Regions from separate parts of the Pseudoalteromonas sp. HL-AS1 genome, predicted to be linked through region 1. Evidence: predicted binding sites of a transcription regulator. Region 1 holds the regulator's gene; each other region holds the start of a gene.
What was found. The regulator sigma-54, encoded in region 1, starts transcription at its own class of promoters, with help from an activator protein. The targets are predictions, from matches to a motif close to GTTGGCACGNNNNTNGNNT.
Positions count from the first base shown of each region.

Region 2: a site for sigma-54 is predicted at 2,457-2,475, ahead of RB214_RS15150 (BON domain-containing protein). Genes of this name have one in related genera too.
Region 3: a site for sigma-54 is predicted at 4,132-4,150, ahead of RB214_RS07495 (EF-hand domain-containing protein). Genes of this name have one in related genera too.
Region 4: a site for sigma-54 is predicted at 3,337-3,355, ahead of RB214_RS14000 (DUF1328 domain-containing protein). Genes of this name have one in related genera too.

Region 1 covers NZ_CP133569.1:654,908-662,615, forward strand. The annotation lists gene RB214_RS03060 (HPr family phosphocarrier protein) at 45-317, opposite strand; gene rapZ (RNase adapter RapZ) at 360-1,205, opposite strand; gene ptsN (PTS IIA-like nitrogen regulatory protein PtsN) at 1,224-1,676, opposite strand; gene hpf (ribosome hibernation promoting factor) at 1,681-1,968, opposite strand; gene RB214_RS03080 (RNA polymerase factor sigma-54) at 1,995-3,494, opposite strand; gene lptB (LPS export ABC transporter ATP-binding protein) at 3,564-4,289, opposite strand; gene lptA (lipopolysaccharide transport periplasmic protein LptA) at 4,286-4,831, opposite strand; gene lptC (LPS export ABC transporter periplasmic protein LptC) at 4,821-5,375, opposite strand; gene kdsC (3-deoxy-manno-octulosonate-8-phosphatase KdsC) at 5,372-5,923, opposite strand; gene RB214_RS03105 (KpsF/GutQ family sugar-phosphate isomerase) at 5,924-6,895, opposite strand; gene RB214_RS03110 (calcium/sodium antiporter) at 6,899-7,708, opposite strand, start outside.
Region 2 covers NZ_CP133569.1:3,258,550-3,266,257, reverse strand. The annotation lists gene suhB (inositol-1-monophosphatase) at 13-816, opposite strand; gene RB214_RS15160 (VOC family protein) at 1,060-1,476, shown strand; gene RB214_RS15155 (LiaF domain-containing protein) at 1,515-2,183, opposite strand; gene RB214_RS15150 (BON domain-containing protein) at 2,511-3,077, shown strand; gene RB214_RS15145 (YqaE/Pmp3 family membrane protein) at 3,150-3,308, shown strand; gene RB214_RS15140 (hypothetical protein) at 3,688-4,185, shown strand; tRNA gene RB214_RS15135 (tRNA-Ile) at 4,438-4,514, shown strand; gene RB214_RS15130 (transposase) at 4,921-5,241, shown strand; AL1L pseudoknot at 5,199-5,315, shown strand; gene RB214_RS15125 (IS3 family transposase) at 5,301-5,684, shown strand; gene ltrA (group II intron reverse transcriptase/maturase) at 6,324-7,708, shown strand, end outside.
Region 3 covers NZ_CP133569.1:1,575,269-1,582,976, forward strand. The annotation lists gene RB214_RS07465 (acetate kinase) at 1-301, opposite strand, end outside; gene yfbV (terminus macrodomain insulation protein YfbV) at 579-1,025, shown strand; gene RB214_RS07475 (putative RNA methyltransferase) at 1,022-1,837, opposite strand; gene RB214_RS07480 (energy-coupling factor ABC transporter permease) at 1,834-2,481, opposite strand; gene xthA (exodeoxyribonuclease III) at 2,487-3,293, opposite strand; gene RB214_RS07490 (hypothetical protein) at 3,534-3,965, shown strand; gene RB214_RS07495 (EF-hand domain-containing protein) at 4,192-4,713, shown strand; gene scpB (SMC-Scp complex subunit ScpB) at 4,865-5,455, shown strand; gene rluB (23S rRNA pseudouridine(2605) synthase RluB) at 5,452-6,324, shown strand; gene RB214_RS07510 (YciK family oxidoreductase) at 6,406-7,152, opposite strand; gene RB214_RS07515 (VolA/Pla-1 family phospholipase) at 7,359-7,708, shown strand, end outside.
Region 4 covers NZ_CP133569.1:3,017,249-3,024,956, reverse strand. The annotation lists gene alaS (alanine--tRNA ligase) at 1-714, shown strand, start outside; gene RB214_RS14020 (aspartate kinase) at 721-1,938, shown strand; gene csrA (carbon storage regulator CsrA) at 2,030-2,221, shown strand; gene RB214_RS14010 (YcxB family protein) at 2,272-2,739, opposite strand; gene RB214_RS14005 (hypothetical protein) at 2,874-3,065, opposite strand; gene RB214_RS14000 (DUF1328 domain-containing protein) at 3,124-3,297, opposite strand; gene RB214_RS13995 (OadG family transporter subunit) at 3,816-4,061, shown strand; gene oadA (sodium-extruding oxaloacetate decarboxylase subunit alpha) at 4,073-5,854, shown strand; gene RB214_RS13985 (sodium ion-translocating decarboxylase subunit beta) at 5,868-6,998, shown strand; gene RB214_RS13980 (aldo/keto reductase) at 7,142-7,708, shown strand, end outside.

The DNA.
Region 1 (7,708 bases):
TAATTGAAGCATTAGTAATGCGAATATTGTTTTTATAAAACAGGTTATTCTTGTTCATTAAAGCGTTGTGCTATTAATTCTCCAACAGCGTGTAAAGCTTGCTCAGAATCAGGGCCTTTACAAACAACTTTAACTTCTTTTCCTTGGCTACTTTCAAGTAACATTAGTGCAAGTACGCTATCGCCTGCTGCTTCTTTGTCATCTTGGAATAATGTGATTGTCGCATCAAATTGTACTGCTAATTGCGCAAGCACAGTAGCTGCTCTGGCGTGTAAGCCTAATTTGTTTTTTATTAAAAAGGTATCTTCACAATGCATAACTTACTCTACCTAAGCTGAACAGGTGATTATTCAGCTATATTATTTTTCTTGCTCGCGATGGCGAATTTTTACATTGGGATGTGTCATTGCGAAACTTTCACCGATAGTTTGCGCTAAATACACAGAGCGATGTTGCCCGCCTGTACACCCAATAGCAATGGTTAAATAACTGCGGTTATTTCGTTCTAAATGTGGTAACCACGTTTGTACAAATGTTTGAATTTGCCATGTGAATTTTTGCACTATGCTGTGATTAGCTAAATAGTCTTTAACCGGTTGATCTAACCCATTTAAAGGCTTTAACTCTGGTTCCCAGTGTGGATTTGGTAAAAAGCGTGCATCAAATACGTAGTCTGCTTCTTTTGGTATACCGTGTTTAAAACCAAATGATTCAAATGTGACAATCAGTTGCTTATCTTTTTTACCTAAAATCTTTTCACGAATAGATTCAGCGAGTTGATGAACACTTAAATCAGTCGTATCTATCATAAAGTCGGCGCGAGTGGTTAATACATCAAGTAATTCTTTTTCTTTTTTGATGGCTAAATCAAGCGGCAACGAGTCTATTGATAGTGGGTGTAATCTGCGTGTTTCAGAAAAGCGTTTGATCAATGTCTGATCGTCGCTATCTAAATAAAACAACGTAGGGTTTGCAAAGCCAGGCAAGTATTCAAGAATATCGTTAAATTCATCTTGTTCTTTAGGGATGTTGCGCACATCTATGCTAACAGCAATTTTATCGTAGCTATCAGACACACTGCGAACTAATGAAGGTAGTAGGTTTACTGGAATATTATCTACGCAATAATAACCTAAATCTTCTACAACGCGCAAAGCAACCGACTTTCCAGAACCAGAACGGCCACTTATGATAATTAACTCCATTTAACACCCTTTATAAAACTATGATTGATCGACAATAACTTGGTAAAGCTCAGTATCAGATTTTGCACTGCGTAACTGTTTACAAAAATCTTTGTTGTTTAGTTTATCAGCAATGGTTGCTAGAGTCTTTAAGTGCTGCTGGTTATCGCCATCTGGTACGATGAGTGCGACAAAAATATCAACAGGGCGATTATCGATTGCATCAAAGTTTATTGGAGTTTCGCTAACGAGCACTAAAGCCAAAGGCTCTTCTGCACCGCTCATTCTTCCATGAGGAATAGCAATGCCACGCCCTATACCTGTACTACCTAATTTCTCTCTGCTCATTAAAGCATTAAGAATATCTTGTTGCGGTAAATACGGAAGTTTGTCGTGAGCAAGTTCGCTAATGAACTCTAAAATTCTTTTTTTGCTATTAAAAAGGACCGCAGCTTTGCTGCAGTCCTGGCATATAAGTGAACTTAATTTCATCATATTAGTGTCGAGCAAGCTTCTCTTTGTGTTTGATTACTTGGCGATCGAGCTTGTCGATCAACGAGTCAATAGCGGCATACATATCTTGATGTTCTGTAGAGGCAAATAGCTCAGCACCGCTTACGTGTATTGTGGCTTCTGCTTTTTGATTTAATTTTTCTACATCGAGAATGACATGAACATTATTAATATGATCAGAGTGTCTTTCAAGCTTCGCAAATTTAGTATTAATATAGTCTCTTAGTGAATCGGTTAATTCTACGTGACGACCAGTTAAGTTTAGTTGCATAAGCATTACCCTCTTAGTTTAGCGTCTTAAATCAGACTTTTACGCTGATTTGACGGTGGAATAGCAAGAGATTCACGGTATTTTGCGATTGTACGTCTTGCTACTTTAATTCCTTGCTCAGCCAATATATCCGCTATTTTGCTATCACTCAATGGTTTTGCTGAGTTTTCTGCTGCGATTAATTTTCGGATAAGCGCACGTATTGCTGTAGATGAACATTCACCACCGTTTTCAGTACTTACATGGCTTGAGAAAAAATATTTAAGCTCAAATATACCACGGGGTGTATGCATGTACTTTTGAGTAGTCACACGCGAAATTGTCGATTCGTGCATTTCTACCATTTCAGCGACATCATTTAAAACCATTGGTTTCATGGCTTCAGGGCCATGTTCAAAAAATCCTTGTTGTTGCTTAACAATACAATTAGTAACTTTTAATAGCGTGTCGTTTCTACTTTCTAAGCTTTTAATAAACCATTTAGCTTCTTGTAAATGTGAGCGAATAAACTGGCTGTCGCCACTTGATTTTACAGTGCGAGACATTGCCGCGTATTGGCTATTAACACGAATTTTAGGCATGCTATCTGGGTTTAATTCGACAACCCAGCGACCTTTAATTTTTTTAACTGACACATCAGGAATAACATACTCAGATTCTTCCCTTACAATAGTATCTGCAGGTTTTGGGTTGAGAGTATGTATTAGTGTCATCACTTCTTTAAGCTCTTCTTCTTTAAGCTTAGTTTTTTTCATTAATGTACGATAGTCGCGAGCTGCTAATAGATCAATATGCTCGGTTAAAATCATTTTCGTTTCATTAATGTAAGGTGTTTCTTTATCAAATTGATTAAGCTGAATACACAAACACTCTTGTAAACTACGTGCAGCAATACCAACAGGATCAAACAGTTGAATGCGTTTTAATACCGCTTCAATTTCATCAAGTTCGACTTCGTTATCATCTTCGTTTTCTTGATTAAAGCTTTCTAAAATTTCTTCGCAACTGAGAGTTAAAATACCTGAATCATCGACGGCCTCTACAATCGCAATAGCGATGGCTTCATCGGTAGGGCTAAATGGCGTTAGTTGTAATTGCCACATTAAATACTCATGGAGCGTTTCAGTAGAGGCGCCTTGGTATATAGATTCGTCTTCAGGCATTGGACCTGATGAGGCTGCTGGGGCGGCACTCATGTACTCATCCCAACTAACATCCATAGCCATGTCGTCACTTAGCGTGTCTTTTGCAAGTGCTTCACCAGTATCTTGTTCATATTCGCTCGGAGCATCATCAGCAGATGCGCTAACAGTTATGTCATCGGTATCAGCTTTTTGCTCGTTTTTACCAGCAGCGTCTTCAGAATAGTCTGCCTCTTCAACCTCTAAAAGTGGATTACTGTCGAGAGCTTCTTGTATTTCTTGCTGGAGATCCAATGTACTGAGTTGCAACAAACGAATAGCTTGTTGCAACTGTGGAGTCATTGTAAGTTGCTGGCCCATGCGCAGCTGTAGTGATTGCCTCATGTATCTCTAACAATCCTTTTATGTTGTTATAATTAATACTAGCAGATGCTTAAAGACATGGCGTAAATGTTACAGCCTAAATTGCTCGCCTAAGTAAACATCGCGTACTGTTTTATCATTTAATACGTGTTCTGGAGTACCTGATGCAATCAGTTCCCCATGAGAAACAATGTAGGCTTTTTCACAAACATCAAGGGTCTCTCTTACGTTATGGTCGGTAATTAATACTCCAATCCCACGATTTTTAAGATGTTCTATTATTTTCTTTATATCTAATACCGAAATAGGGTCAACACCAGCAAACGGTTCATCCAGTAATATAAATTTAGGATCTGCTGCCAGCGCTCGTGCTATTTCTACACGACGACGTTCTCCACCCGATAATGCCATACCTTGGCTATCACGAATGTGTTGTATGCTAAATTCATCTAATAAGTTATTGAGCGTGTCTTCTCTGGCTTGTTTATTTAGTTCTTTGCGCGTTTCTAAAATGGCCATTAAGTTTTGATAAACAGTCAGCTTTCTAAAAATCGATGACTCTTGTGGTAAGTAGCCTATGCCTAATCTAGCACGACTATGCATAGGTAAAAGAGTAATATCGTTATCATCAATAGATATTTTACCTTTGTCGCTAGGAACAAGCCCTACAATCATATAAAAAGTCGTTGTTTTACCAGCACCGTTAGGGCCAAGTAAGCCAACTATACTGCCAGCTTGTACTTCAAGGCCGACGTTTTTTACAACTTCACGACCTTTATAGCTTTTTGCTAATAGTTCTGCTTTTAATGTGCTCATGGTTGACCTTTATCGCCTTTTTTACTTTTTTTAGTTTCGATCGGTACTAAAATTGTGTGAACGCGGTCAGTTGAGTTTTCATCTTTTTCGGCACTGATGAGCTGCTGCTCTATGTCGTAGGTAATGCTTTTAGCATTTATTTTTTGTCCGGCTTGCGATACTTGTGCATTACCAACAAGCGTTAAAAAACGCTTAGATACATCATAACGTACTTCGTCAGCACTGGCGCTCATAGTTGTGCCGTCTGATTGCTTTTCTTCAAAGTGCGCAGGGCTACCTGTGGCAATTAATAATTGTTTATTATCACCAAGTTCATCACGTTTGTGTACTTCGAGGCGATCGGCTGTAATGCGGCGATTACCGTGAATAATCTCAACGTTTTTCTCAAAAATACCCACATTAGCTTTCAATTGACCTTCTTGCTTGTCGGCACTTATTGAAATTTGATTGGCAGCAGGTTGCGTGTTTTGCTCTGCAGCACTACTATTAAACGCTAGTATAAGTGTAGGAATTATAAGTGATTTTAATATTTTATTGGTCATAGTATATGGTTCGCGTATGGTTAATTAGTTTTATCACTTCGGTTTTTAAGTCGGCTTCTAGGCCTTTACCGGTGATTTTTAAATTGGGTCCAGTGATGATGACGGGTTGCTCCGAACGCATTGTTAATAGCTTTATATCAACCTGAATATTATCAGCATTGATTTTGTCTATCATGGCGTTATCGGTTAAATTTTTGGCAACCACATTACCTTCTAAAATTAATTGTTTATCTTCGTATAATGTTGCTTCGTCTGCATTTATTTGCCACGTTTGTTGTTCGTTATATAAAGTGAAAATGGGTTTTTCGAAAAACGTGAAACCTAATTGCTGGTATAGCTCCATTTTAGCCGCAGTGACTTTGTGGCTAATTTTACCTTGCTCATCATAGGCTGTCTGTTTGAGCTCAATAGCTATGTAATCAGGCTTAGCAATAACTTCAGGCTCAGCCTGAGGCACAATATTTGTTTGTGTAAAATAAGGGTACCAAAGCCAAACCATACAGCTAATGAATAAAACGCTTAATATTATGCGCGCTGCATTCATGAACTAGTGCCTTGTGTAGTCAATGCTTTACCATTTTCAAGCATGAGCAAATCGGTGAGTTCTCTCACAGCACCAAAACCACCAGGCATTTGCGTTACATAGTGTGACAAACGCTTAATAAGTGGGTGGGCATCATTTACTGCAACGGCAAAGCCTACTAACTCCATAACAGGCATGTCAGGACCGTCATCACCAATATAAGCAATTTGTTCATCGCTAAGGTTGAGTTTATCTTTTAATTCTTGATAGGCAATGAGCTTATTTTCTTGGCCTTGATAAATATGCTGTACGGTTAAGCTGCTCATACGTTGTTGTACTATCTGTGAATGACGACCAGTAATAACAGCTACTTCAAAGCCACTGTTTATAAGTGCTTTAATGCCAAAACCATCTTTTGTATTAAATGCTTTTAGCTCTTCACCTTGATTGCCAAGGTAAATACGGCCATCAGAAAATACACCATCAATATCGCATATAAGTAGTTTTACTTTTTTAGCGCGTGCTTTTGCATCATCGCTCAGCGGTTGATAGAGTTCTTCAAATTGCATTTATAACACTCCTGCTTTCAATAGGTCTTGCATATTTAATGCGCCAATAGGTTGGTTTTTCTCATTGACGACGATTAGGCCATTTATACGTTTACGTTCCATAATATTGAGCGCTTCAGCGGCTAAAATATCTTGCGTAGCTGTAGTGCATGACTTAGTCATAACAACATCTATTTGTGTTGTATGAATATCAATTCTTTGTTCTAAAATGCGACGTAAGTCACCATCGGTAAATAACCCTACGAGTTGCTGATTTTCATCAACAATGGCTGTCATACCTAATCCTTTAGCTGACATTTCTATTAGAGCATCTTTAACTGTTTGTGAAACATCAATAATAGGTGTATTTGCGCCGCTGTGCATAACATCTTTTAAAGTAAGTAATAAGCGCTTGCCTAAACTACCACCTGGGTGAGATAGCGCGAAGTCATCAGCTGTAAAGCCGCGAGCTTCTAATAATGCAACTGCCATGGCATCGCCCATCGCAAGCGTTGCAGTGGTACTTGATGTAGGGGCTAGACCCAATGAACAAGCTTCTTTTTCTACTTTAATACACACATGTACATTAGCAAGGGTTGCCATGGTTGATTGCGTATTGCCAGTCATCGCTATCATTTTGGCACCAAGTCGTTTTAAAACCGGAATGATATTTAAAACTTCGCTGGTTTCCCCTGAATTAGAAATAAGCATAACCACGTCATTTTTAGTGATCATACCTAAATCACCATGACTTGCTTCACCAGGGTGAACAAAAAACGCAGGGCTGCCAGTGCTTGCAAGAGTTGCCGCTATTTTATTGCCAATATGGCCTGATTTTCCCATGCCAATAACAATAATACGGCCTTCACAGTCGTACATTAATTGGCACGCATTATGAAAATTTTCATCTACATATTGTGCAATATCACTAAGTGCTTGGCGCTCAACATCTAAAACGCGAAGGCCTTGTTCAATAAAGTTTAGCGTTGCCATCTTTTACCCTACTTGACTAAAAATATACCCTTGGTAACCCAAAAACGCTATTAGTAATAAGCCGCCTTCTACTCTATTGATACGCTGGGTGCCTCTAAAGTTCAATGACATAATAATAAGAGCAAGTGTTGCACCAATCATAATTAATATATCTCGGCTTACTAACGATGGATCAATTGCTGAAGGATTAATAATACCTGCTAGAGGTAATACAGCTAAAATATTAAATATGTTTGAGCCAACAATATTACCTAGTGCTAAATCATCTTCATTTTTAAGTACGCCTGCAACCGAGGCGGCAAGTTCAGGCAAGCTAGTACCAATGGCAATAATTGTTAAACCAATGACTAAGTCGCTTAAGCCGAAGTATTTAGCAATATCAACAGCTGAGCCGATTAAAAAATGAGAACTAACCGGCAGGAGTATCATGCCGACAATTAACCAAAATACCGCTTTTTTAGTAGGTACATCGTTTGGTACATCGTCGCAGGCTTCTGAGACAAATGGGTCATCTTGGTTTTTTGCACGCATAGATACAATGATTAACCCACCGATGAATACGATAAAGCCAACTAAAAGTGCCACACCCTCACTGAATGAAAAGTAGTTATCTGAGAACACATACCAAGTAGCTAAAGATACGAGCATCACCAATGGCATTTCGCGTTTTAACGTACTAGATGAAACTGAAAGAGGGCGAAATAGAGCCGTGATACCTAACACAAGTAAAATGTTTGTAATATTAGAGCCAACAGCATTACCAACAGCTGTGTCTGTTTTGTTAGCTAGTGCGGCAGATGCCGAAACCATCAT
Region 2 (7,708 bases), 1.1 Mb from region 1:
AATAGCATTTAATTAGCGAAGTAATGACTCAGTTAATACTGGACGAATTTCGCGAATAATTGCTTGAGTCAGTTTTGGTGAACCACAGATAATATTGCCGCTGTGGTTATAGTTATTACCACCGGCGAAATCTACAACCATACCGCCCGCTTCTTTAACCATTAGTTCGCCCGCAGCAGAGTTCCAAGGTTTTAAACCAATTTCAAAAAATCCATCAACACGGCCAGCTGCAACGTATGCCATATCTAAAGCAGAACAACCTGCACGGCGAATATCAGCAGTGTGTACAAATAATGCTTTAAACGCTTCAGTGTATGCATCCATGTGGTTTTTGTTTTTAAAAGGGAAACCAGTAGCAAGTACAGTGCCTGCAAGAACCGTAGTTTTGCTAACGCGTAGACGTTTACTGTTTAACTGAGTGCCTTGACCGCGAGATGCAGTGAAAAGCTCACCACGAATTGGATCATAAATAACAGCTTGGTCTAAACGACCTTTAACTTTAAGTGCGATAGAAACCGCGTAATAAGGGATACCTTTGATGAAGTTAGTTGTTCCATCGATAGGATCTACAATCCATTGGTAATCATCATCCTTGCCTTTATGCTCACCTAGTTCTTCACCAACAATTGAGTGAGTAGGGTAAGACTGTAAAATAGTGTCACGAATTACGGCTTCGGCTTCTTTATCAATGTTAGTTACTAAGTCGTTAGCGCCTTTTTGTTGCACTTCAACTTTTGATAAATCTTCACTTGCGCGAAGTAAAATTTTGCCTGCGTTGCGCGCAGCGCGAACCGCAATGTTTAACATTGGATGCATGGTATTACCTTTGGGTTGTAAAAGAACGTTTATATATTTCAGCCGGCGTATTTTAGCGACTTTTGCCATAAAGTAAACAATAAACCCCAAATACTTGTGTTTGTTTTTTATACAAGATTGAAAAGTTTATATATTTTTAAAAAATAATTATCTGCATTTAAATAAATTAAATTTAAATAACACTTTACCTAAAGTTAACTTGAGGTTTTATCGTGCTCCTAACTTAACTGATAGGATAACATTATGTATTTAGAGCACGTAAACTTAGTCGCGAGTGATATAGATAGTATGCTTACATTTTATCGCGCTGTATTTCCACATTGGTCGATTAGAAGTGAGGGCAGAGGTGATTGGCATGGAAAACCAAGACGCTGGGTACACTTTGGAGATGACACGCATTACATTGCGATAAGCAGTCATGGTGAAGGTGAAAACAGAAACTTATCGGGCCATCAAATTGGTTTTGCACACTTTGCTTATGTAACTAATAATTTAAGCGCAGTAGTAATGCGCTTAAATAAAGCGGGTTTTACTCTAAGCAAGCTAGGTAGCGAGAATCCTTTCAGAAAGAATGTCTACTTTATTGATCCTGCAGGGTTTGAAGTTGAGTTTGTAGAGTATTTAAGTGATATACCAAGCGAGCGAAATAACGATTTATAATAAAATACCAAGCAGCACGTTAAAGTGCTGCTACTCAATTATAGTGAGCGGTTATTATTACCCGTGCCAAACTGGGTTTTTAGCTCATTTGCAAAGCTTATAAATTTTTCTTTAATTGTGCGCTTTATTTTCACTTCAACCGAGCCCATTACTGCCTTTCCTTCAATATGAATTGTAGGGCCTTGGCGTTTGTTAAGCGACACAGATTTATTTTCAAGGCTACTTAAAATACAAAACATTTTAGACACTACATTGACATGCTCTGGTACGTAAATTTCATCGCTACCAAAAATACAGTTAACGTGAATAGTTACATTTTGATGCGCAAAAATAGCATCGGTAAAATCAAGCACCACCGATCCCATAAAGTTACTCAGATATATATTTTTTGGCACAACCCACTGACCACTTCGCTCGTTAGATCCTAAAATACTGCGTAATGTAAAATCATCATCACTGTTTTGCTGTGCACTATAATGTGGTGTAAATTGCGATTGTTTTTCTGCTTTATATTGCTGATCGGTATTAAGTGTTAAATCTTCTACTAAGGCTAGTAGTACTTCGTTATTAGGTGCATCCATCGCATTATCTAAACGTCTTTCAAATGCATCAACAGAAATAACACCATGACTGTAATTATAAATTAATTGATCAATCACTTGTTCGCGTACTTGTTCTATTGGGCGGTCTTCAACTTTTACAGACATGAGTTATTCCTTCTTATATTTACTATTGATACTGCTCTTGTAGTTAAGCTGCAAACCGCGTACCAAATATAATTTCATTAATTATCAATTGGTTATTTTTAACGGTGTTTTTTGTTTTGTTATATTAACGATAGATTAACCAAAAGAGCAACTATCTAGCTATTTTCACTATTTGAGAAAGTTTTACCGAGTAGCCTGTAAATAGTTACACAAACATAGATAAGGTTTTATCTTTTAATTAACTCAAGCCCTTGAATTTTAAGTATAAATAAAGTTGGCCTGAAGCTCGCATTAGTTAAAGTGTCTTTAATCAAAAGGAGAAAGATTATGAAAACATTTAACAAATCTATTATCGCAGCTCTAGTTCTTGGTACTACGGCTATGGGTGCCCAAGCAAACAGCTGGGAAAACGAAAGTAAAGATGCTTGGATTGATGGTAAGGCAGAAACCGTTCTACTTATGAACACTAATCTAAACAACTTTGACATTAACACTGATGTAAAAAATGGCAAGGTAGTACTTACAGGTAAAGTTAATAGCGAACTTGATAAAGAGCTAGCAGAAGAACTTGTACTTAGCCTAGATGGTGTAACTGATGTTGATAACAGCCTTACTGTTGTTAAAAGCATGGACACCGAAGATAAAAGCAACGACATGATGGACGATGATGATAACGACCTAACGGACGCTAAAATCACCACTGTAATCACAACTCGATTCCTGTTTGACTCAGAAGTAGGTGGTACAGACATTGATGTTGATACCGACAACGGTGTGGTAACTCTGAATGGCTCTGTAGAGTCTGAAGCTGAAAAGCAACTAGCAGTTAAAATTGCTAAAAATGCTGAAGATGTTCGCGACGTAGTTGATAAACTAGCTATTGTTGCTGAATAATACAGTATGGTTAAGGCCCAGTAATGCTGGGCTTTAAGTCTTTTTAATGCTTAATTTAAATGGAGTTTGATCATGGATATTATTCGTATAATACTTTCGGTTTTATTACCGCCATTAGGTGTGTTTTTGCAAGTTGGCTTAGGTATGCATTTTTGGTTAAATATTCTATTAACACTGCTAGGTTATTTCCCAGGGTTAATACATGCAATCTACATTATTGCGAAAAAATAATGACAGATTATATATTGTGTAAGCCGACTACTGAGGTTTAGCTAAATACTTCAGTACCGATCGGCTCACAATATTAGTTTTTAGAGAGTTTTTAGATAGTTTTTAGGTTAAATCCAATTTTTAAAGCTCTTCAACCCATTAATTCACTTCCTTAACCCACTCCCAATATTATTTTAAAACTATATTTATTGTTTACTAATAAGCTTTCCAGCTAACAGTCGCGCTCAGTTTCTGACTTGATGCCATTTAGGAAATCTTCAACATTAGTGTGTTTATACATCTACAATATACAATCAAATACTTTATTATTTAGTGACAATATTACCTTCACTTCTAGTGTTATCATTAAACTAGGTTCTAGGCATATTGAGGTAGTTAATTGAATATTCGACTTATAATGTCAGGCGTTGTGTCTTTCGTTTTTTATTTTAGTTGGGCCTACTGGGCAAATAGTGCGGCAGACATTGCTAAATCGGTCACTCTTCAAGCTGCATTAGTGCAAGGTTTGTATAGTGGATTTGTAACGCTGTTTTTTACCTTTATTTTAGAAAAGGTCGTCAACAAGTATAAGTTTAGTTATGTAACGCTTGCGTTCGTAACTCCAATTATTTGTATGTTTCATTCTAAAACACCACAAAACGTAGCAATACGACAAAGTTTTAATAATGCAATTAACTCTAGCGCTTCGTATTTAAGTAATAAAAAAATAGCAGGCGTACTTTTGGCGCCTATTATTCCGATTACTGTTCAATCGAGCTTAGTGATTATGGTGAATGTAGTTAATCAGACACCTAATTTGGCACTGACAGTAGCCCCAAGCATATTTTTTACAGCCTTGTATGCCTATACATATATGTTAGCTTTGCTTAAAAAGTAGAGGGTTAAATATAAAAGACTATATGGGATAGGGTTTTTTATAATTTAATGCAGTGAATAGCACGGGAAATATCTTACATTTTATGTTTATTCCCACTTAAAAGATTACTATTTAAGCAGTTAGCTTGTTGATTGTTAAAATAAAGGTTTTTGGTAGTGACAAGCACCTAAAAAGTTTTTATACTGCAACCCGCTTTAGTCGCTCTGTGACTGAACGCTTCAAAAATTAACTGCCTGGCAGTTATATAAAGTTGGCCCCTTAGCTCAGTTGGTTAGAGCACACGACTCATAATCGTTAGGTCCCCAGTTCGAGTCTGGGAGGGGCCACCACTTTTACAAAATTCCCAAGTAAATACCTACTAACCGAAATTACCCTGTGCTACCTCTGTGCTACTTTTCACTATAAATCAATTATTAAAAATAGTCCTATCAAATTAATTGATATTGCAATTAATATCTTTAAAGTACGCATTTGGTCTCTTTTTAATAGAGCTAACTAAAAAGGATTCATTGCAGTCATTATTTTATTGGCTGTTAAAGCATATGAGGCAATATATGGATAATGGCTATACCCTACTGATTTCTATACTAAGTGGCTTATTTGGAGCCCTAATATCAGCTTTCTTGAGTTTTAAAGTTAGAGTTATAGCCCAAAATAAAATAAAAAAGGACTTAGAACATCGTATTGAATCGCCCCGTGTTTGCCAGAGACTCAATAACTTGAGAAACTGGAACTATGAAAAAATCAAATCGCTATACATCAGAATTTCGTGAACGTGCAATTAGGCTTGTTACCACACAACAGCATGAATACCCTTCTCTTTGGGCTGCGCTAGTATCGATTTCAGATAAACTGGGATGTACCCCAGAAACACTTAGAGCATGGGTCAAGAAATCTCAAGCTCAACCGTCTAAACCCTCTTCTAATACGCAATCAACTGAAGAACGCCTTGCCGTCTTAGAGCGCGAGAATAAAGAGCTCAAGCGAACGAATGATATCCTGAGGCAAGCTGCCGCTTTTTTCGCCCAAGCGGAGCTCGACCGCAAACAGAAGTAATAGTGGATTTTATTGATGCTTGCAGAGAGCATTACGGTGTCGAGTCAATTTGCAAGGAATTGCCGATTGCACCATCAACGTATTATTCTCATAAACAGATACAAAGAGAGCCTGAGCGACTGTCTAACCGCAAAAAGCGTGATGCTGAGCTGATAATACTCATTCGCGAAGTGTGGGAGGATAATATGTCAGTTTATGGTGCAAGAAAAATATGGAAGCAGCTACAGCTTGACGACCATCAAGTCGCCCGCTGTACAGTCGAACGATTGATGCGAGTTATGGGAATTCAAGGTGTTCGTCGGGGTAAAGCACATAAGACAACGATACCTGACGAGCAACAAGATAAGCCACTTGATTTAGTTAATCGTCAATTTACTGCTGAGCAGCCAAATCAACTTTGGGTAGCTGACATCACCTATGGTGTGCCCGGAGTTCAGCACTAGCAAGGAATGCTTTAATGAACCACGAGTCTATCTGAAATACATGAGCAATACGGTAGGAGCCAAATTGTTTATGGCACTATCTGGTTGTGCAGATAGTTGAGTCTGAGCGGCAGTGACTTATCGTATGCTGATAAGGTGATGGAACTCGCTGACAACGGGGAGTGAGGCGAATTCGTTACGCCAAGATGCTCTTCTAGACTAAGTATTGGACGGATGAAGTACATGAACCGATTAACCCGCATCTATGGGCTGAAACGTCGCCATTGCCTACACGAATTAACAGGCAATATGATGCTGCAATAATACTAAATGTATGAGTATTATTGCCGACTTGATAAATCACACGTAGGTATTTATCAATGGATAAACGCTAAATCACAATTCAGCGTTTAAGTATTATCACCTTACAGCACGATAAGGTTAAAGACTGCGATCGGCATCCACCCCAATATGTTCGAGTTCAGATAGGTAAACCGGGGAAGGTTTGTTTGAATGCTAAGGGAGCACGACCCCGATGACAAACAAGCTGGCGGAGCGTTCGTAGTAGTCTGAGATGGGGAAAGCCCATTACATGGCGAAGGGGCGCAGTTTAATTGATTTGCGCAAGCAAATTACCTGACCTTAATGAGGTGAAGACCTGTGATAATCAGCGAACTGCAACGTAAATTAGCAACATGGACAGCAACAGATAAAGCGCGTCGCGTTAATCGATTACTGCGCCTTATCAGTCACCCACAATGGCTTTGCCAAGCGGCTGAAGTAACGCTTTCTTCAAAAGGTGCCAAAACACCTGGCGTTGATGGAATAACTAAAATTCACTTACAGGATAAGCTGACTGATTACTTAGATGGGATCAGAAATGATTTACTCTCGGGTAATTATCAACCAATGCCTGCCAGACGAATTTATATTCCTAAAGCGAATGGAAAGCAACGCCCTTTAGGCATACCCACCTTAAGAGACAGAATAGTGCAACGTGCCATGCTCATGGCAATGGAGCCGATATGGGAAAATGATTTTCATTCACTATCCTATGGTTTTAGACCTGAACGCAGTGTCCATCACGCCATTAGAACTGTTAAGTTACAAATGACAGGCTCAAGTGAACCACGTGGGCGCTGGGTAATTGAAGGGGATTTATCAAGTTATTTTGATACAGTCCACCATCAATTACTGATGACATGTGTGCGTAAGCGTATCAATTGTCGACGATTTAATGAATTGCTCTGGCGGTTCATCAAAGCAGGACATATTGAACGTAATCTATTCTGTGCAACAAGCGAAGGCGTACCACAAGGTGGTGTCATTTCTCCATTATTGTCAAATATCATGCTCAACGAATTTGATCAGTATTTGGATAAATGCTACTTGAGCAAGAAAGCACGTAAAGATCGCTGGTACTGGAATCGTACAATCCAAGATAAGCGTACCATTGCACTAGAGGAAAATAGACAATGGAAACCTGGGGTTGCTTATTGTCGTTATGCCGATGACTTTCTTGTGATTGTCAAAGGTAACAAACAACAAGCAGAAGCCATTCGTGATCAGTGTCGAAATTTTCTTGAAGGTAAACTTAAACTCACACTTAACATGGAGAAAACCCATATTACGCATGTGAATGATGGATTTATCTTCCTTGGTCATAGGATCATAAGGAAACGTGGTCCTAAAGGGAATATGCGTGTGGTGTCTGGTATTCCACATGGTAAGGCTAAAGCATTTTCTCATTCCTTGAGCCAAGCTTTATCCAGTGATCACAGTTGTAGCAAGATAGACAAAGTTGAACAACTCAGCCGCAAGCTTAAAGGCTGGGCGCAATTTTATCGTCATACTGATTATACCGCTAAAGTTTACAGTAAAATTGATCGTATAGTTTTCTGGAAATTAGCAAAATGGCTAGCGCGGAAATATCGTTGCTCCGTTAAGTCATTAATGATGAAGTGGATAAAACGACCGACGCCAAATCAGGCCAAGACTTGGGTATTATTTGGTAAAAGCAATCGAGGTAATTTATGTAGCGCTTC
Region 3 (7,708 bases), 920 kb from region 1:
GTTCACCACCGTGAACAACACGGTGACCTACTGCTATTAAATGCTCATCTAATTTATGTGATTTAATTAATGCCACTAGGGTATTGATTGCTTCAGCGTGAGCTTCGTTAGCTTTCAAATTAATAGCGGTCTTAGTCCCATTATATTTATATTTTATTGAAGGGGCTTCGCTTCCTAAGCGCTCAGCCAAACCAGAGATAACCTCGTGACCATTATTTGGATCTATAATGGCGAACTTTAAGCTAGAGCTGCCGCTATTTAGCACTAAAACGTGTTGTGACTTAGGAGAGCTTGTAGGCATAAATTCAATTTCCATAAACAAGTTTAGTAAGTGAATACGTAATAGTTACACTTACGGTATTAAATAAGGCTAAAACAATTAAATGTTCAACTGCAAAGTGGTTAACTCAATGTTAAATATTTTACCTTATTTATGATGTTTAAGTTAGGATTGTTCGCCATTAAAGGGTAAATTTAAGCTCTTTTACTGAGAAAGTGTAACTCCCTCATTTTGTGTTACACTTTGGGTATAGCTCGTTTTCTATTGTATTTAAAAGCAGTATCTGTGAGGAGTCATGATGCAAAAAAGTGTGATGTCACAACTACAAACAGGCCGTTTGTATGGTAAAAAATGGCCAATGCGTAAAGAGCTTGCGCCTTTGTTTTTAGAGTTTAGAGTGATTAGAGCGACTGAGCTTGCCATTACAGTAATGCCAATCTTGGCTATGCTAACGTTGTTTTTTCAGCTTAACTACTTAGGTCATGATTTTTTACCGCAAGCTATTGCGAGTGTATTATTTTTTATATCGTTACCTTTACAAGGTTTATTTTGGTTAGGTAAACGAGCGCAAACGCCTTTAGATCCTGCGATGCAAAAATGGTACAACGAGCTGTACACTAAAATGGCAGCTAATGGATATCAAACGCAGTTAAGTGAAAACAAGCCCCGTTATATGGAGCTTGCCAATTTACTTAAAGATATGTTTGAAAAAATGGATAGAGCATTTACTAAAGAGCAGTTTTAGCGGGTTATACCATTATCTATTTTGGTAAACTGAGTAATATAAAATGATAAGGTGACATTGTGTTCACCTTTTTGTTCGAGTGCTGTCCAGTGATCGGGTCTAAATTTCCATGCAAATGGCGTCATCATTATTAAGTTTTTAATATCAGTAAAGCTAAGCGCTACATGCTCTGTTAAAAGGATCTGCTCTGATTTTTGAAATCCTTTTGGAGTGGCTATTTCAGTATGTTCGTTTACTTCTGAATATATATACGATTTTAGCTCTTTTAAATGACAAGGTCCTGGGCTTGCAACCACTAATGTTGCGTTTTGATTTGCTAGGCGTTCAAGCTCTTGCTCAAACAAAGGTGCAAATACACTTACAAGTACATCAGCAAATTGGCTTTTAAAGGGCGCTTGGCTGATTGATGCCACACTAAATTGGCAATTAGGGTAGCGCTTAGCTGCATATTTAACCGCTGATTTTGAAATGTCGACACCGTATACAACAGCATTTGTTTTATTTGCGATTGCTTGGGTATAAAACCCTTCACCGCATCCTAAATCAATAATAGTATTCGCACTTATATTACTAATTATATCGCTAAGATTTCGTTGTAAGAAGCCATAATAACCAAGCTCTAAAAATGCGCGTCTGGCTTGTACCATTTCAAGTGAATCACCCGGTTGTTTTGAATTTTTTTGCTGCACAGGCAGTAAATTAACATAGCCTTCTTTAGCAAAATCAAAGCTGTGGTTGTTAGCACAACGAAGTGTTGAATCAGTTTTCAAAAGTGCTAGGTTACACAGCGGGCATTGATATTCAAGACTCATGAGTCTAGGTAGTCCTTATCGTAAAAAGTTTTTACCCAATGCGGGCGATAGGTGATCATAATTGTTATAGCCATGCCGTTGAGCATTGCTTCAGGAAACCAAATTATGGCACTTAAATAAACGTAGTTATCTGCAAGTTCTTGCCAATTGTATTGCCCTATAGCTAAGTAAAATAAAGCACCTAGGCTTATTTTTATACAGGCTATAAATCCTGCGGTTATAAACGCACAAACAAATATATAAACAAAAAAATGACGAGGTAAATATTGGTAACTAATTATAAAGCCAAGATAGCTCAATAAAATAGGAATAAACGCACCAATAAGCAGTTGTACTGGTAATAGCTCAAGTTCAATTTGACCAAAGGCAGCGAGTAGGGCTGTGGCAAGTAGGCTACTTAAAATAGTCAATCGCCAGCCTAAAATTAATGTAGCAGCCGTAACACCTAGTATGTGTAAATCAAGGCCAGTTAAAATGCCAGCCTTTATTCGCCAAAGCACTGCAAACACTAACGCACACGCAAGTACGCCAGTTTGACGGACTGGCGTATTAAGCAATGTTTTATATGTTTTTTTATCAAAGCTTAATAGAGCAATAATAATCACAAGAGCCCAAAGTAGCCCCTGCATTGTTAGGCTGAGCATAATAATTACTTAAATGTTGACCATATAGGGGCATGATCTGAGGGTTTTTCAATACCGCGAAGTTCGTAATCAATACCTGTATCTATGCAGCGTGCTGCAAGCTCATTGGTTGCAAGCACTACATCTATACGAAGTCCTCGATTATCTACAAACCCTTTAGAGCGATAGTCAAACCACGAGTATTGATCGTCTGTTTCGGGGTTTTGCTCTCTAAAGGTGTCTTTAAAACCCCAATTAAGTAATGTTGCAAGCCATTCACGCTCTACCGGTTGGAAAGAACATTTACCCGTTTTTAACCAACGTTTAGCATTTACTTCGCCAATACCAATATCTAAATCGGTAGGTGATATGTTGATATCACCCATAACGATGACGTCTTGATCGGGTGTGTGGTTGGTTTCAAGGTGTGTCATTAAATCTTTATAAAATTGGCGTTTATAAGGGAATTTAGTTTCGTGATTAATATTATCACCTTGTGGGAAATAGCCATTCATGACGGTAAGGTCGCGACCGTTATCTTGTTCAACAGTGACGCTTATCATGCGTTTTTGCGATTCCTCTGTATCGGTAGCAAAGCCTTTTAAGACCGATTTAGGCTCTTTTTTGCATAACATAGCTACGCCATAATGGGCTTTTTGGCCATGAAAGTAGACGTGATATCCCATTTTTTGTACATCTTCTAGTGGGAATGCTTCGTCGTGAACTTTAATCTCTTGCAAGCCAATAACGTCTGGTTGATGTTTGTCGATAATTGCTTGTAATTGGTGAAGACGAGCACGCAGACCATTGATATTGAAAGAAATCACTTTCATAAAATTTACCTTAAAATTGGATCTATTTAATGAATTAAATTGTATCAGTAAATACGCGTACATAACATGACTGAATTGAGATAATAGCTGCGCAAATGTTGAACAAATGATGGGTAAAGTTTAAACATTGTGAATACAATATTAATTATTTAAATAAATAAAAAATTCAATTGAACTTAACTTTATTGAATATATAATGCGCAAAATTCACTTGTTTAGCTCGTTCAAATAGGATCTCTCATGAAAACTCAACTACTTTTAGCCACTGCTTTACTAGCATCTGCAACTGCGTCAGCTCAAAGCAATACTTACTTTAGCCAAGATAACAAAATTGAGTCTAAGTTATGTGTACTAAGTGCAAACGAAGGCTTTAGCGTTGCTCGTAAAGAAGCTGCCCAGCACGGTGTTTACCTATCTCGTTTTTCTAAAAGCATTTTATGTAATGGTGAAGATATTCGTGATATTGCTAAAAAAACGACATTAAGCAACGCATCAGTTGAGAAAGTAGAAGTATTTGCAAAAGACGCTCAACAAGAAACTCAATTATGTATGACGGCTTTAAAACAAGGTTTAGCACCTGTTCGTCAAAAAATTGGTAACCTAAACTCATTAAAATGTAATGGCCAAAAAGTTACTGAGTTTGTTAAACGCTACCAAAACGCAGCAATCTAATTGTTAGCTTAACTATATAAGTAAAATTGAAATGCCTGGTTTTTACCGGGTGTTTTTTTGCAAAAATTACAAGGTTGTTTGCAAAGCTTGCAAGCTTAACTTACTGAAACTGTTTAATAAATATACAGAATGAGATTAAGTTATTGATTATTATAAGTTAACTATTATTGGCATTGGATTTGTATTAGTTAAAGTGACATTTAATTAATTACGAAGGATACGTCTTATGAAAAAGTTAACATTAGCAGCCACTATTTTAGCATCATTAAGCCTAGCGGCTTGTTCATCTAATCAAGGTCTTGAAAGAATAGACAGTGACTTTGCAAGTTTAGATAATGACAGCGATGGCTACATCTCAAAAGTTGAAGCTGATGACGATAGCATTTGGGGCCATTTTTCAAATATTGATACCAATATGGATAACGAAATTAGCCGCAAAGAATTCAACACTTACATGAAGTTAAACAATGGTAAAGTAGCCACTGATTCTGAAGTAAGTGAGTCGGCATTTAAAGCTGAAATTGCTAAATTCGATAAAATTGAAAGCAGCTTTGCAAGTCTAGATAACGACAGCAATGGCTATATCTCGGTAGTTGAAGGTAACGATGATGATATTTCAAATCATTTTGGTTACATGGATAAAAACCAAGATAAGCGCATCAGTAAAAGCGAGTTTATGGGTTACATTAAAAAATATGGTAACGCAGTAGCTGAAGATGATGCATTAGAAGCTTTTAAAAGTAACTAATAGTTACCATTTTAGTAAGTAAGATTAAAGCCAGTGCTAGTCACTGGCTTTTTTGTGTTTTAAATTTAGTTATTTGATAGATATATTTTCCTAGTTTGGTGTTGTTCTGTCATAATAGATTGCTGTGTATTTTTATTTGTTAAGAGTGTGTATGGCGGGTCGGCGAATTAGTGATGAACAACTAGTTGAGATCATTGAAGCAGCTATTTTTGTTGCAGATAAGCCTGTGAGTAAACGCCACCTTAAAGACACTGTATTAATAGATTTAGCTATTTCTATGGCGCGAATAAACGACGCAATAGATACAATACAAGAACATTTTCAAACTCGTGGTATTCGCTTAGTTGAAGTTGGTAGTGGGTATCGGTTTCAGGCATGCAGTAGTTTAAGCCCTTGGTTAAATAACTTGTGGCAAGAGCGCGCGCCTAAGTATTCACGTGCTTTACTGGAAACATTATCACTTATTGCATACAGGCAGCCCATTACACGCGGCGAAATTGAGCAAGTAAGAGGTGTTACTACGGGTTCGAATATTATTAAAACCTTACTCGAAAGAGAGTGGGTTAAAGTGGTAGGGCATAAAGAGGTTCCGGGAAAGCCGGCTTTATATGCAACTACTAAGCAATTTTTAGATTATTTTTCGTTAACTGGGCTTGAAAATTTACCTGCGTTGCCAACTGAGCAGCAAAGTAAAATTAACCAGTTATTGAGCGATCCTTCTGTGAGAGAACCATCCGAATGAGTATTATACAAGGTGAAAAGTTACAAAAAGTCTTAGCCCGTGCAGGCGTAGGCTCACGCCGTGAAATGGAAAAATACATTGACGCAAACCGCGTTAGCGTAAACGGTAAAGTGGCAAAGTTAGGTGACCGTGTTGAAGAAACCGATTTGATTCGTGTTGACGGACACACTGTAAAGATTGAAGAAAAAGCAGATAGAATCTGTCGTGTAATTATGTATAACAAACCAGAAGGTGAGTTAAGCACACGTAAAGATCCAGAAGGGCGTCGTACAGTATTTGATCGACTTCCTCGCATTGATGGTGAACGTTGGATTGCAGTGGGTCGTTTAGACGTTAATACATCGGGTTTGATGCTCTTTACTAATGATGGTGAATTAGCTAACCGTTTAATGCATCCAAGCTATGAAGTAGAGCGTGAATACTCTGCGCGTGTATTTGGTGAAGTAACCAATGAAACGGTTAAAAACTTACTACGTGGTGTTGAGCTTGAAGATGGTCCAGCCAAATTCACGACTGTAACCCCTATGGGTGGCGAAGGCGTTAACCGTTGGTTTAACGTAACGTTAAATGAAGGGCGTAACCGTGAAGTTCGTCGTTTATGGCAGTCTCAAGATGCGGAAGTATCTCGTCTTATTCGTATTCGTTACGGTAAACTAGAGCTTGATAAGCGCGTGCCGCAAGGTGGTTGGATGGAGTATGATTTAGAAACAGTAAACTACTTGCGTAAAACCGTTAAATTAGGCCGCGAAACACAAACTAAGCTTTCTGTTATGCCTGAAAAACGCAAAGATAAACGCGCTAAAATCAACCAAATTCGTAAAGCAGTTAAAAAACACAATCAGCGTGTTAAGCCGACTAAACGTAAATAATCAATTAGTTATTTATTGAACACAAAAAAGCCGCTAATTGCGGCTTTTTTAATGTGCTGTTTAAATTATTTAAACTCTAAATTACTTTTTTACTTGAGCATCTAACGATTCGCCATTCACTTCACTAGAATCGTCACTCATTAGATATAAATATGTAGGCATTAAATCCTCTGGTGTAGCAAGCGCGTCTCTATCTTCACCTGGATATGCAGCAGCTCGCATTGAAGTGCGAGTAGCGCCTGGGTTAATACAGTTTACACGAATATTCGTTTTACCTACTTCACATGCCCATGTTTGCATCATACCTTCCACTGCAAATTTTGAGATGGCATAAGGCCCCCAAAATTCACGACCTTTGCGGCCTACACCTGATGACGTAAATACTATCGATGCATTATCAGACTTACGAAGAACAGGAAAAAGTGCTTTAGTGATCATTGCTTGTGCAGTCACGTTTACTTTCATTATGTTTTCGAACGTAGATGAGCAAAAATGTTCAAGCGGACCGAGTGACCCTAAAATGCCTGCATTATTAAGCAACCCATCAAGGCGTCCAAACTGATATTCGATTGTTGCAGCAAGGTCACGGTAGTTTTGCTTCGTTGCGCCTTTTAAATCCATAGGGACTATTGCAGGTTTAGGGTAGCCAGCATTAACAATTTCATCGTAAACACATTCAAGTTTATTAGTTGTTTTTCCTAATAAGATAACTGTAGCGCCGTATTTTGCATACGTAATTGCTGCAACTCGGCCAATACCATCACCGGCGCCTGTTATTAAAATAACTTTATCTTTAAGTGCGTTTTCAGCTGCTTGATATGTGTGCATAAAAGTACCAATTCATATAATTTTTTTGATTTTAACATAGCGAAACGTGAAGTAATCGAATTTATTGTAAAATTAGGTGGCGAAAATAGAAACTTTACGTTAAGTTTAACTGGTCTAATGTCTCATTAATAACCTGATTACATTGTTTTAACTTAATACACTGATTAAACACACTATAAAAATAAAATACGTGCGGAGCCAACAATATGAAAAAAATGCTACTTTCACTCTCAGTTACAGCTGCTTTAGCAGGTTGTGGCGGTGGAGAAACGTTAACAGATGTCAAAAATGACACAGCACCAGTTGTCCCAACAGCAACAGTTACATTTGATCCTGCAGCAGGTATCTTATCGGTACCTAACGATTTACTACTCAGTGGTACTTTAGACGGGACTCTAAATCTGCCAGATGAAACAGATGATAATAATATTTTTGTTTCTCGCGCGGCTTATGCAAACCCTCAACTTGCACTAGGTGCGCTTGACGGTTGGTCTTCGCAGGTTCCTTATAAAATTGATTTAACATTTCCACCAAATGTGAGTTTAGATGAAGCGTC
Region 4 (7,708 bases), 1.3 Mb from region 1:
AAAGGTGCAATGGCACTGTTTGGCGAAAAGTACGATGACGAAGTACGCGTTGTGACTATTGGTGATTACTCAATCGAGCTTTGTGGTGGTACACACGTAGAGCGTACGGGTGACATTGGTTTATTCAAAATTGTATCTGAAAGCGGTATTGCTGCTGGTGTTCGTCGAATTGAAGCGGTAACAGGTGCAGAGGCAATTGCTTATGTAAGCGAGCAAGAGCAACAATTAGCTGATGTTGCAGCGCTTGTAAAAGGTGACAATGCGTCAGTGCTTGAAAAAGTAACTGCCTTACTTGAAAAGTCGAAAGGGCTTGAAAAACAAGTTGCCCAGCTTAACGATAAGTTAGCAAGTGCGGCGGGTGCATCTTTACTTGATTCGATTGTTGAAATTAACGGCGTTAAGCTACTTGTAGCAAATGTTGAAGGTACTGAATCTAAAGCACTGCGCGGTATGGTTGATGACCTTAAAAACAAAATTGGCTCAGGTGTTATTGCACTGGGTGTTGCCAGTGGCGACAAAGTAAGCCTAATTGCTGGTGTTACTAAAGACTTAACAGGCAAAGTAAAAGCCGGTGAGTTAGTTAACCACATGGCAGGCCAAGTAGGTGGTAAAGGTGGCGGTCGTCCAGATATGGCACAAGCTGGTGGTAGTGAGCCACAAAACCTTGCTGCTGCACTAGATAGCGTTACAGCTTGGTTAACTGAGCGTACTTAAGCCTAAGTGGCGCTTATTGTTCAAAAATTCGGTGGCACTTCGGTCGGCTCAATAGAGCGAATTGAAGCAGTCGCCGACCTTGTTGTAAAAACCAGACAACAAGGACATCAAGTGGTTGTGGTGCTCTCGGCTATGTCGGGAGAAACCAACCGCTTAATTAATCTCGCCAAACAAATTGATACTCGCCCGAGTAGCCGTGAACTAGATGTACTAATTAGCACCGGAGAGCAGGTTTCTGTATCACTACTTGCTATGGCTATTATAAAACGTGGCCACTCTGCTGTGAGCCTATTAGCCGATCAAGTCAATATTTTAACCGATAACATGTTTGGTAAAGCTCGTATTGCAGAGGTTGCTGCTACGCGTTTAAAGCATGAGCTTGAGCATAATCGTATTGCTATTATTGCTGGGTTTCAGGGGCGTGATGTTGAGGGCAACATTACAACGCTTGGGCGCGGCGGCACCGATACATCGGCTGTAGAAATAGCAGCGGCTATAAAAGCTGACGAATGCCAGATCTATACAGACGTTGACGGCGTATATACTACAGATCCTCGTGTTGAACCTAACGCGCGCAGAATGAGCCAAGTTACCTTTGCCGAAATGCTAGAGCTGGCAAGTTTAGGGGCGAAAGTTTTGCATATTCGCTCAGTAGAAGCCGCAGGAAAACATAATGTGCCACTTAGGGTGCTTTCGAGCTTTAATCCCGATGAAGGTACATTAATAAGTTTTGAGGAGAACGATATGCCAAGCAAGGTGGTATCGGGGATTGCGTTTAATCGTGACGAATGTTTAATTAAGGTACAAGGTGTGCCAACGGGCACGCAATATCTTTCAAAAATATTGAAACTTTTTGCCGAAAATGGCATCGAAATAGATATGATTAATCAAGTTAATCATAACTTTGAAAAAATAGACTATGCTTTTACTGTGCACTCGAATGATTATCTGCAAGCACTTGAATTATTGAGTGAAGATCAAGCTCAGCTCAGTGCTCAAAATATAAGCGGATTGCAAGCAGTAGCTAAAGTTTCTGCTGTTGGCATGGGTATGAAATCACATTCTGGTGTCGCTAGTTTATTTTTTGATGCATTAGCGCAGGAAAATATTAATGTGGTTTTAGTCTCGACTTCAGAGATTAAAATTTCAGTTTTAATAGATGAAAAGTATTTAGAGTTAGCTGTTCGTGCATTACACAAGGCATTTTTAACAGAAAATGGATAGATTGCGAGTTTTTACTTACTTTTCAGTCTAATTTTCATTAGTATGTTTAAGCGGAATCTTATAATTTTTATTGGAACATGGGAGCAAGAGAATGCTAATACTAACTCGTAGAGTAGGTGAAACCCTAATGATTGGTGACGAAGTAACAGTTACTGTTCTAGGTGTTAAAGGAAATCAAGTTCGAATCGGTGTTAATGCACCAAAAGACGTATCAGTGCATCGTGAAGAGATTTACATGCGCATACAAGCTGAAAAGTCGAACCCTAATCCGGGCAATGCTTAATCAACACGTATACGTAGTTGAGTAATTAACTCAACTAGACTAAAAGCCACTCACTGAGTGGCTTTTTTGTTTATAAAAGCGAGTGTTTCAGGACTAAGTATTTGTTTTGATATGTACTGCATGCCGCTTTTGTTTTTAATAATAATACCTTGCTGGGTGTCAATTACTTCGCTTATATTTTGCCATTCTAATTGATAGCTTTTGTAATGATTAGCAGATTTAATACCTTCTTCATCAAAGGTAAGTGTTACCTCAGAGCCTGATGCTCTGCTGAGCATTTGTCTGGTTACCCACCATGGTCTGCGATAGTAAAAAGCGACGCACTCGAGTACCGCTAACATGATCATAAACGATCCTAAGTAATGATCGTCTAAAACATAAATGCCAAATAAACCAAGCGCAACTAACAACACAAGTAAAAAGTATTTAGGTTTTGCACGCTTACTATAAGGGAGTGACTCATCAAAACACTCGTAAAAGTAGGGTTTATCTAATGTGTAGGTGGTTGTGAATGCCATTTTTCCTTGCTTTAAATATCGTTTTTTTTATTTTAACAAGCTAACTGCTAAATGAGCAGCTTTATAGTCAGTGATTTTATTACTGGCACAAAAAAACGGCTCGAAAGCCGTTTTTTTTAGCGGTACAAGAAGAATTAACAGTTAGTTTCTTCAGCGTTCACGCCTTCTTTAACATTTTCACATGCATCTTCAACAGAGTTTTGCACATCAGTTACTGCTTCGTCGATACGTTCGCCAGCATCTTCTGCATGGTTGTCTTCACAACCCATCATGAAAAAACCTGCAAATACTGCGATTAGTGCTGCTTTTAAAGTTGTAGAGTTCATAGTGTAATTCCTTGTAAGTATTAATTAAATTTTAGTGTTTGTTAGTTGAATGCTTTATCTACCTGGGTGATTTACCACGTAGTGCACCTGAAACTAATGAAATCACTAAAAGTACTAAAAAGATAAAAAATATAATTTTTGCTATACCAGCTGCGGCACCTGCGATGCCACCAAAACCTAACACTGCAGCGATTAAAGCAATAACTAAAAATGTAATTGTCCAGCGTAACATTGTTTTCTCCTTGGTTATCAAATTTGCTCATAATAACTAATGCCAGTTATATGCCAAAGTTTATTTGTTATAAATATCAATTGGTTATGGTTTTTTGCTGTTACTCTAGTTATTAGTTGCTTAGTAACTTTTACGCTTTGTTATGTAAGTTATTCACACTGTTGCAAATAACTGGTAAATATTCACTAAACAGACTTTATTTGGTAAGACCAATTAACAAGTGGTTATGGCTTTGCATTTTATATTAAAAATTGGTGTTTATTTTTACTTGGCTTGATAGTTAATTAACAACTTCCATATAACTATTAGCTATAGTCGTTATTTCTTGTATGTATTGTAGAGCGCGTGATTGCTGAGTTATAGCATGTAAATTAATTGAGTGTTATGTTGTTTATTGTTTAATTGGTTTTACCAATTTACAAGATGTAGACAAAGCGATTAGTTTTGTTATTATCCAGTGAATAAATATTTAATTAAATCGATTTTTTATTTTCGATATGGGTTTCAAGGGGAGAAAAATGGATATAGGTGCTCTACTCACAACGGCTGGTAACTTAATGCTTACTGGCATGGTTGGGGTGTTTGTATTTCTGTCGATATTAATTGGTGCAGTAACGCTTATGTCTAATTTGGTGACGCGCTTTAGCGAACCTGACGTGGCGCCACCAGTTAAATCACCATCTTTTAAATCTCAAGGTGTGCCTAATGAGCACATCGCTGCTATTAGTGCTGCCATTGCTCAGTACAAATCAAATAATAAATAAGGGGCACACACATGGCTAAATTAAAATTAACAGAATTGGTATTACGCGATGCTCACCAATCATTATTAGCAACGCGTATGCGCCTAGACGATATGCTACCGATTGCTAGCAAATTAGACGATGCGGGTTATTGGTCTATTGAATCGTGGGGCGGTGCTACATTTGACTCGTGTATTCGTTATCTAGGCGAAGATCCTTGGGAGCGTATTCGTGCACTTAAAAAAGCGATGCCTAATACTAAACAGCAAATGCTATTACGCGGTCAAAACTTATTAGGTTACCGCCATTACGCTGATGACGTAGTTGAAAAATTTGTAGAACGTGCACATAAAAATGGCGTTGACGTATTTCGTATATTTGATGCAATGAACGATGTTCGCAATCTAGAAACAGCTATTAAAGCGGCTGTAAAAGTAGGCGCTCACGCTCAAGGTACTATTTCGTACACAGTTAGCCCAGTTCATACACTTGATATGTGGCTAACTCTTGCAAAGCAGCTTGAAGATATGGGTTGTCACTCAATTTGTATTAAAGATATGGCGGGTTTATTAAAGCCGTACGATGCTGAAAAACTAATTAAAGCACTTAAAGAAACTGTATCTATTCCAATTGCTATGCAGTGCCACGCTACAACAGGTTTAAGTACTGCTACTTACCAAAAAGCAATTGATGCTGGTATTGATATGCTCGATACCGCTATTTCATCAATGAGTATGACTTATGGACATTCTGCAACTGAAACTATTGTATCGATAGTTGAAGGGACTGAGCGTGATACTGGGCTTGATTTAAACCACCTAGAAGAAATTGCTGCTTACTTTAGAGATGTACGTAAAAAATATGCGGCATTTGAAGGTAGCTTAAAAGGGGTTGATGGGCGTATTTTATTAGCTCAAGTACCTGGTGGCATGCTTACAAACATGGAAAACCAACTTAAAGAGCAAGGCGCAGCCGATAAGCTTAATGAGGTTTTACTTGAGATCCCACGTGTACGTGAAGATCTTGGCTTTTTACCTTTAGTAACACCAACGTCGCAAATTGTTGGCACTCAAGCGGTACTTAATGTGCTAACGGGTGAGCGTTATAAAACCATTACTAAAGAAACTGCTGGCGTATTAAAAGGTGAATATGGCTTAACACCAGCACCAATGAATAAAGAGCTACAAGAGCGCGTGCTTGATGGAGCGGAAGTTATTACTTGTCGCCCTGCTGATAACATTGCACCTGAGCTTGCAACGCTTGAAGCTGAGTTATTAAAAGAAGCACAAGAGCAAGGTTTAACACTTGCTGATGATCAAATTGATGACGTATTAACTTATGCATTATTCCCACAAGTTGGTTTGAAGTTTATTAAAAACCGCAACAACCCAGATGCATTTGAGCCAGTACCTTCTGTTGAAGATAAAAGCAGTAAAGCGCCTTCTAAATCAGCTTCAAATAGTAACAAAGTGAAGGCTGAGCAGTACAGCGTAAAAGTAGATGGTAAAGTTTATGACGTGGTAGTAGCGCAAGGTGGTGAACTTAAAGAAGTAACATTAAAAGACTCTGAGCACATTCCTCAGTCTGCTTCGGTTGCATCAGGTGAAACACTTAACGCGCCTCTAGCCGGTAATATTTTTAAGATTAAGGTAAAAGCTGGGCAAGTTGTTAACGAAGGCGATGTAGTGATTATTATGGAAGCCATGAAAATGGAAACTGAAATACGCGCTACGCATACCGGAACAATTGCTGAAGTGTTAGTTAGTGAAGGCGATGCTGTAACTACCGGCGACGCTATGATTGCATTAGCTTAGGAGTAAATAGAGGATGGAAGGTATTTTAAACCTCTGGAATGCGACAGGCATTGCTAACTTTACAATCCCATCGTTAATAATGATTGCGGTAGGGTGTTTATTACTGTTTTTAGCGATAGCTAAAGGCTTTGAACCACTATTATTACTACCTATTGGTTTTGGTGCAATTTTAACAAATGTACCAGTGGCAGGTTTGTCAGACCCAGGTGGGCTTTTGTACTACGTTTATTATGTGGGTATTGATACGGGGATTTTTCCGCTGTTGATATTTATGGGAGTAGGGGCGCTGACCGACTTTAGCGCACTTATTGCAAACCCACGTATGTTGTTATTAGGTGCGGCTGCACAGTTTGGTATTTTTGCTACATTGTTTGGCGCTATATTACTTAACTATGTGCCAGGTTTTGAATTTACTCTACAGGACGCATCGGCTATTGCCATTATAGGTGGTGCCGATGGGCCAACAGCAATATTTTTAGCATCAAAACTGGCACCTGATTTACTAGGCGCAATAGCAGTAGCTGCATATTCATACATGGCACTTGTGCCAATTATTCAGCCGCCAATTATGCGTGCGCTAACCACACCAGAAGAGCGCCAAATTAAGATGCCTGAATTACGTAAGGTATCTAAAAAGGAAAAGATCATTTTTCCTCTTATGGTACTTAGTTTAACGGCAATGTTTTTACCGGCTGCTATACCGCTTGTAGGTATGTTTTGTTTAGGTAATTTAATGCGAGAGTCGGGTGTTGTTGATAGATTAAGTAACAGTGCTCAAAACGAAATCATCAATGTTACAACTATATTTTTAGGCTTAGCTGTTGGTTCAAAGCTTGCTGCAGATAAGTTTTTAACTGTTGAGACGATTGGTATTTTAGTGCTTGGCGCACTGGCTTTTGCAATTGGTACGGCATCTGGCGTATTTATGGCAAAAGGACTTAACCGAATATCTAAAACGCCTATAAATCCATTAATTGGGGCGGCAGGTGTATCGGCTGTGCCAATGGCGGCACGAGTAGTTAATAAAGTTGGCCTTGAAAGTAACCCACATAACTTTTTACTTATGCATGCAATGGGACCCAACGTAGCGGGTGTACTTGGTAGTGCAGTTGCTGCGGGTATTTTATTAGCACTTGTTGGCTAAAAATGTAATTTAAAATAGATTAACCATTAAGCGCAGTTTACTGCGCTTTTTTTTTGTTCTTAATTTGTTCACCGCTAAATGGTTTCTTGTTCAGCACTTTTTGTTTACAGTAACAGCTCTTCAACATTTTAAGGATAGTTATCATGCTTCACACGCCTTTAGCAAAGCACTTGCCTCACGTTAGTAAACTTGTATTTGGATGTATGGGTCTGGGAGGCGGTTGGAATAAAGACGCAATCACTGATGCACATGTTAAGCAAGCTCATGAATGTATAGATAACGCCATTGAAGGTGGTATTAATTTTTTTGACCATGCTGATATTTATACTTTTGGTAAAGCAGAGCAGGTTTTTGGTAAAGCATTAAGTGAGCGGCCAGAGCTTAGAGAGCACATGTATATTCAATCTAAGTGTGGGATTCGATTTGAAGATGACTTAGGGCCAAAGCGTTATGATTTTTCCCAAAAGTGGATTGAGCAGTCAGTTGAAGCATCATTAAAACGATTAAACACAGATTATTTAGACGTACTTATGCTGCATCGCCCTGATCCACTCATGGAAGTTAACGAAATTGCTCGCATATTTAGTTGCTTAAAAGAAAGCGGTAAAGTGCGCAATTTTGCAGTGTCTAATATGCAGCAGCACCAAATGAACTTTTTACAACATGCGCTTGATATGCCAATTGTTGCTAATCAAATTGAGGCTAGTTTG